One region of the Streptomyces sp. NPDC015242 genome, then DNA from elsewhere that is predicted to be linked to it. Evidence: riboswitches for the same ligand, from Rfam matches in the RefSeq annotation. Region 1 holds a riboswitch; the other holds the start of a gene.
What was found. Region 1 has a riboswitch for cyclic di-AMP ahead of ACF07N_RS20115 (M23 family metallopeptidase). Riboswitches for the same ligand answer to the same signal wherever they lie in the genome.
Positions count from the first base shown of each region.

Region 2: linked by a shared signal. The riboswitch ahead of ACF07N_RS10810 (transglycosylase SLT domain-containing protein) and the one ahead of ACF07N_RS20115 (M23 family metallopeptidase) in region 1 are both predicted to bind cyclic di-AMP.

Region 1 covers NZ_JBIBUF010000005.1:548,657-552,070, reverse strand. Annotated here, with positions in the region: gene ACF07N_RS20125 (M16 family metallopeptidase) at 1-281, shown strand, start outside; gene ACF07N_RS20120 (M16 family metallopeptidase) at 278-1,666, shown strand; cyclic di-AMP (ydaO/yuaA leader) riboswitch at 1,859-2,024, shown strand; gene ACF07N_RS20115 (M23 family metallopeptidase) at 2,037-2,825, shown strand; gene ACF07N_RS20110 (GntR family transcriptional regulator) at 3,014-3,414, shown strand, end outside.
Region 2 covers NZ_JBIBUF010000002.1:1,162,697-1,166,110, forward strand. Annotated here, with positions in the region: gene ACF07N_RS10805 (polyprenyl synthetase family protein) at 1-411, opposite strand, end outside; cyclic di-AMP (ydaO/yuaA leader) riboswitch at 916-1,094, shown strand; gene ACF07N_RS10810 (transglycosylase SLT domain-containing protein) at 1,098-1,853, shown strand; gene ACF07N_RS10815 (HAD family hydrolase) at 1,817-2,665, opposite strand; gene ACF07N_RS10820 (GNAT family N-acetyltransferase) at 2,836-3,414, shown strand, end outside.

The DNA.
Region 1 (3,414 bases):
GCACGGTCGCCGGCCGCGCCGACGAACTGTGCCGCTACGCCGTGCTGTTCGGCGACCCGCAGCTGGCGCTGACCGCCGTGCAGCGCGTGCTGGAGGTGACGGCGGAGGAGGTCCAGGAGGTCGCCAAGGCCCGCCTGCGCCCCGACAACCGCGCGGTGCTCGTCTACGAGCCCGTCGCCGACGAGAACGCCGGCGCGACCGCCGGCGAGACCGACGACGCCGACACCGCCGGGGAGACCGCAGCCGCGGCCGGCGACGAGAACGAGGAGGCGGCCAAGTGACCGAGCTGGCCACGATGGACTTCCACCCCCGGCCGCAGGCGGGCGAGGCCCGGCCCTGGGCCTTCCCGGCCCCCGAGCGCGGCACGCTCGACAACGGCCTGACGGTGCTGCGCTGCCACCGCCCGGGCCAGCAGGTCGTCGCCGTGGAGGTGTTGCTGGACGCACCCCTGGACGCCGAGCCGGCCGGCCTGGACGGCGTGGCCACGATCATGGCGCGGGCCTTCTCCGAGGGCACCGACAAGCACTCCGCCGAGGAGTTCGCGGCCGAGCTGGAGCGGGCCGGGGCCACCCTCGACGCGCACGCGGACCACCCCGGGGTCCGGATCAGCCTGGAGGTCCCCGCCTCCCGGCTCACCAAGGGCCTCGGCCTGATCGCCGACGCCCTCCGGGCGCCCGCGTTCGCGGACAGCGAGGTCGAGCGCCTGGTCCGCAACCGCCTCGACGAGATCCCGCACGAGCTGGCCAACCCCTCCCGCCGCGCGGCCAAGGAGCTCTCCAGGCAGCTGTTCCCGGCGGACTCGCGCATGTCGCGGCCCCGGCAGGGCACCGAGGAGACGGTCGCCGCGATCGACTCCGCTGCCGTGCGCGCCTTCTACGAGAAGCACGTCCGCCCCGCCACGGCCACGGCCGTGGTGGTCGGCGACCTCACGGGCATCGACCTGGACGCCCTGCTCGGCGACACGCTGGGCGCCTGGACCGGCTCCTCGGCCGAGCCGCGCCCGGTGCCGCCGGTGACCGCCGACGACACGGGCCGGGTCGTCATCGTGGACCGCCCGGGCGCCGTCCAGACGCAGCTGCTGATCGGCCGGATCGGCCCGGACCGGCACGACCGCGTCTGGCCCGCCCAGGTGCTCGGCACGTACTGCCTCGGCGGCACCCTCACCTCCCGCCTGGACCGCGTCCTGCGCGAGGAGAAGGGCTACACCTACGGCGTGCGGTCCTTCGCGCAGGTGCTGCGGTCGGCGCCCGACGGCAGCGGTGCCTCCATGCTCGCCATCAGCGGGTCCGTGGACACCCCCAACACCGGCCCGGCGCTGCAGGACCTGTGGACGGTGCTGCGCACCCTCGCCGCGGAGGGACTGACCGACGCCGAGCGGGACGTCGCCGTGCAGAACCTGGTCGGCGTGGCGCCGCTGAAGTACGAGACCGCCGCGGCCGTCGCGAGCACGCTCGCCGACCAGGTCGAGCAGCACCTGCCCGACGACTACCAGGCCACGCTGTACCGCGAGTTGGCCGCGACCGGCACGGTGGAGGCCACGGCGGCGGTCGTCAGCGCCTTCCCCGTGGACCGTCTGGTGACCGTCCTCGTCGGTGACGCGGCGCAGATCAAGGCGCCTGTGGAGGCCCTCGGCATCGGCGACGTCACGGTCGTCGCCGCCGAGTAGCGGCACGCGCGCGAAGGAGCCCTGGTCGCCTTCGAAGGCACCAGGGCTCCTTTATGCCCGAATTGGGGCGGGAGTTGCCTGTCTGCCCTGTGGGATGCGCTACAAAACGCCCGATCCGTTTGGGATTTGAAAGTGGCGCCGCTTAGCGTCGTCCGGGCTGTTCGTCAGGCAGTGCGCCGCACCCGCGGCACCGGACAGTCATCGCCGAGTCCCCGTACGGCGCGAGCCAGGGGAGCCGGGGACCCAACCGCAGTCCCTGGGGTGAATCGGACGCCCGCGCGAGTCGCGAGGGCATCCGTAGGAGACCTTCCTGCTCCGAACCCGTCAGCTAACCCGGTAGGCGAGAGGGAAGGAAAGGACCAGCCACTTCATGGCGTTCACACGCGCCACCGGCAAGCATCGCCGTCCCAGCAGGATCCAGCGCGGCACCGCCCGCGCGGCGGGCGTCGCGGCTCTCGCCACCACCGGCGTGATCGGCACCGTCGCCGGCCCGGCCTTCGCCGCCAACGAGCCCGCCGTCGAGCAGACCGGCCTCACCCCCGTCATCACCATGGGCGACACGGTGGCCCAGCAGATCGACGCCCAGGCCGTCGCGCAGAAGCAGGCGGCCGAGGAGGCCGCCGCCGTGAAGAAGGCTGAGGAGGCCGCGCGGGAGCGCGCCGTCGAGGCGGCGAAGAAGGCCAAGGAGGCCGCCGAGAAGGCCCGCGAGGCCAAGGAGCGCGCCGCCCGCGAGGCCGAGCGCAAGCGCCTCAACAGCTACGTCTCCCCGATCCCGGGCTCCTACGTGTCCACCGGCTACAAGGCCGGCGGCGCCGTCTGGTCCTCCGGCAGCCACACCGGCATCGACTTCCACGCGGCCACCGGCACCTCCGTCCACGCGGTCGGCGCGGGCACGGTCGTCGAGGCCGGCTGGGGCGGTGCCTACGGCAACCAGGTCGTGATCAAGATGAACGACGGGACGTACACCCAGTACGGCCACCTGTCGTCCGTCGGCGTCTCGGCCGGCCAGCAGGTCACCCCGGGCCAGCAGATCGGCCTGTCCGGCGCGACCGGCAACGTCACCGGCCCGCACCTGCACTTCGAGGCCCGCACGAGCCCCGAGTACGGCTCGGACATCGACCCCCTCGCCTACCTCCGCTCGCACGGCGTCAGCCTCTGACGGCACCCGCAGCGCATCCGAAAGGCCCCGGCTCACCGAGCCGGGGCCTTTCGGCATTCCCGGGACCCGCTGTCCAAAAAATATCCATGGATTCCGGGCTGCCGTCGGAAATTCCGGCTGATTGCAATAGAGTCACGGAACACACGTCACTCGTCGACGTTTCACGGGGATTAAGCGGAGGTCGGGTCATGCGTATTCCCGCGCACTCGGTGTGCACGGCCATCCGGGACGACATCGTCGCGGGTGTCCACGAGCGCGGCAGCCGGCTCACCGAGGAACTCCTCGCCCGCCGCTACGGCGTTTCGCGCGTCCCCGTCCGGGAGGCCCTGCGCACGCTGGAGGCCGAGGGCTTCGTGGTGACCCGGCGGCACGCGGGCGCGTGCGTGGCCGAACCCACCGAGCAGGAGGCGGCGGACCTGCTGGAGATGCGGACGCTGCTGGAGCCGCTGGGCGCCGCCCGGGCGGCGCAGCGCCGCACCGAGGCCCATCTGAAGGTCCTGCGCGGTCTGGTCCGGCTGGGCCAGGAGCGCGCCCGCCGGGGCACCAGCGACGACCTGCGCTCTCTGGACGGCTGGTTCCACGAGACGCT
Region 2 (3,414 bases), on a different contig from region 1:
GCCGAGGTCGGCCAGGATGTGCGAGGCGCGGGCGAAGAGGAAGTCGCCGGTGAGGACCGCGACGGAGTTGCCCCAGCGGGTGTTGGCGCTGTCCACCCCGCGGCGTACGGCGGCCTCGTCCATCACGTCGTCGTGGTACAGCGTGGCGAGGTGGGTCAGCTCCACGACGACCGCCGACGGCACGATCCCGGGTGCGTGCCGGTCTCCGAACTGGGCGGCGAGCATCACGAGCAGCGGCCTGAACCGCTTGCCGCCGGCGCGCACCAGGTGCTGGGCGGCCTCCGTGATGAAGGGCACCTCGCTCTTGGTGGCCTCGAGCAAGCCTTCCTCGACTGCCGCCAGCCCGGCCTGGACATCGGCTTCCAGAGCCTGGTCCCGCACGCTCAGCCCGAACGGCCCGACGTCGGTCACGAGGGGTCTCCTGTCTGCTGGTGTCTGCCGGTGCTTACGCGGATTGTCGATAGGTCGCTGCCATCACTCGGATCAGCGTATCCGGTCACGTTTCGATCACCGCCAGCGCCCATGCTTACAGGCCGGGCGGTATCCGATCACGACCGCCATGTTTTCGATCAGCTCATAAGAACAGACATGTTCCGACTTTCCAGGAATTCACGACCTATGCTGCATTTGCGGCATTGACGAAGCAAATTCCTCTTGCGGACATTGCACCTCGGATCGTGATCAGTGAATTGAATCACTTTCCCCTCCCTCCCGCCCCGGCCGGGCACCGCGCGGTAGCGCCGTCCGGCGTAAGCGAGTTGAGCCTTGGCTCATGCAAAGGATCAAGCGGTCCCCCACCCCCGGAACAAGGTCATCCGGCGGCCGGTGTGACTCCGGTGCTTGTTCCCGGCATGTGCTCTCGCATACGTTCCGGCCCAGTCCGAGCGGACCGCCGAATCCTGCCGCCGCCCGGACACCCCACACACACCGACTCACTCACGCAGGGCAGGAGCGGGGGACCCAGGTAAGTCGCCGGACCGCACAGCGGAACGGCTCGGGGTGAAGCCGCGCACGACAGCACCACGCCGTGTGCGGCCGGGCACCTCCCGGCCCGAACCCGACAGCTCACCTCGCAGGCGCCGGAGAGGAACATCGCCATGCCCGGACGAGGTAAGCACCGTCGCCCCAGAAGGAACCCGATCACCCGTGGTGTCGTCGCCGCCGGCACCGGTGGGGCGGCACTGACCCTGCCGCTCCTCGGCGCCACGCAGGCCGGCGCCGCCGCCCCCCAGAGCGCGCCCGCCGCGCAGAGCGCTCCGCAGGCCGTCCAGCCCGCCAAGTCGCTCACGTACACCGTGGCCAAGGGCGACACGCTCTACGGCATCGCGGAGAAGTACGACGTCTCCGGCGGCTGGAAGCAGCTCTACAAGGCCAACCGCTCCGCCGTCGGCGACGACCCCAAGGTGATCCACCCGGGTCTGAAGCTGAAGGTCGCCACGGCCAAGGCCACCGCCGGGAAGAAGGCGACGCCGTCCGCGGCGAAGCCCGCGGGCGGTGTCACCCGGGCCACCCCGGCCGCCGCCACGACCTACGCGGACAACCTCGACGGATGGATCCGCGAGGCGCTGGACATCATGGCCCAGAAGGGCATCCCGGGGTCGTACGACGGCATCTACCGCAACATCATGCGCGAGTCGTCCGGCAACCCGCAGGCGATCAACAACTGGGACTCGAACGCCGCCAAGGGCACCCCGTCGAAGGGTCTGCTCCAGGTCATCGACCCGACCTTCGCCGCCTACCACGTCTCCGGCACCCCCTACGACCCGTACGACCCGGTCGCCAACATCACGGCGGCCTGCAACTACGCGGCCGACCGCTACGGCTCGATCGACAACGTCAACGGCCCGTACTGACCGGCCCCGCCCAGCAGTCGCTCGAGGACGACGGCGATGCCGTCGTCCTCGTTCGACAGGGTGATCTCGTCGGCGACGGCCTTGAGTTCGGGATGGGCGTTGGCCATCGCGACGCCGCGCGCCGCCCAGTCGAACATCGGGATGTCGTTGGGCATGTCACCGAAGGCGATGGTGTCGGCCGGCCGCAGTCCCAGGTGCTCGGCGGCCAGCGCCAGCCCCGTCGCCTTGGTCACCCCGCACGGCTGCAGCTCGACCGTGCCGGGGCCCGACATCGTCACCGTCGCCAGCGAACCGACCACGGACCGCGCGGTCGCCGCCAGTTCGTCGTCCGACAGGTAGGGGTGGCGCAGCAGCACCTTGCTGATCGGCTCGCCCCACAGCTCCTCGCGCCGCTCCACCCGCACCGCGGGCAGAGTCGGGTGCGGCATGAGATAGCCGGGCTCGATGAGCGTCAGGCCGTCGACACCGTCCTGGTCGACCGCCGCGTACACCTCCCCCACCTCGGCCTCGATCTTGCCGAGGGCGGTCTCCGCCAGCTCCCGGTCCAGGGTGACGGACCACAGCAGCCGGTGCGCGCCGGCGTCGTACACCTGCGCGCCCTGCCCGCACACCGCGAGCCCCGTGCAGCGCAGGTCGTCCAGGAGCGGCCGCACTCTCGGTGCCGGGCGGCCCGTCACCACGAGGTGCTGGGCACCGGCGTCCGCCACCCGCGCGAGCGCGGCGAGGGACCGGTCGGACAGGGTGTCGTCGCCGCGCAGCAGCGTCCCGTCCAGGTCGGTGGCGATGAGTGAATATGCGAGGGGTGCGGCCATGATCAGAGAATACGGACAACGCGACCGTTCGTTTCATCGCGCGCACACGCCGATTGCCCGGTTGAAGGCCTCTGCACCGGTTGGCAACAACATGGTCCGCTACCTACCCGAGGGGCCGCATCGGGCGGTACCTTCCAAGTGTCCAGGGGGGACTTGATCGGGGGGTCAGGTTGAGCAGTGGGCGCATACGTGTGGCCGGGCCCGGGGAGCTCGGCGAGAAGGAGAGGGAGCGCTGGCGCGCGCTGCGCGCCGCCTCGGAGGCGCCGCGCAACCCTTTCATGGAACCGGAGTTCACCGAGGCCGTCGGTCTGGTGAGGCCGCGGGCCCGGGTCGCGGTGGTCTACGAGGGCCCGGAGCCGGCCGGCTTCCTGCCCTACGAGCGGGGCCCGTTGGGCCAGGGCCGGGCCATCGGGCTCGGTGTCTCGGACGCGCAGGGCGCGGTCCTGCGCCCCGGCCTGGACGTGGAGACGGGCGCGCTGCTGCGGGCCTGCGCGCTGTCGTCCTTCGCCTTCGACAACCTGGAGTCCGGGCAGCGGCTGTTCGTCCGGTACGCGGCGGAGGAGCACACCACCTTCGTGGTGGACGTGGAGAAGGGGTACGAGACCTACGAGTCGGTGCTGCGCGCCCAGTCGCCGAAGTTCCTGAAGACCACCCTGGCCAAGGAGCGCCGGCTGGGACGGCAGGCCGGCGAGGTGCGGTTCGTGTTCGACGAACGCAACCCGGCGGCGCTGCGCACGCTCATGGAGTGG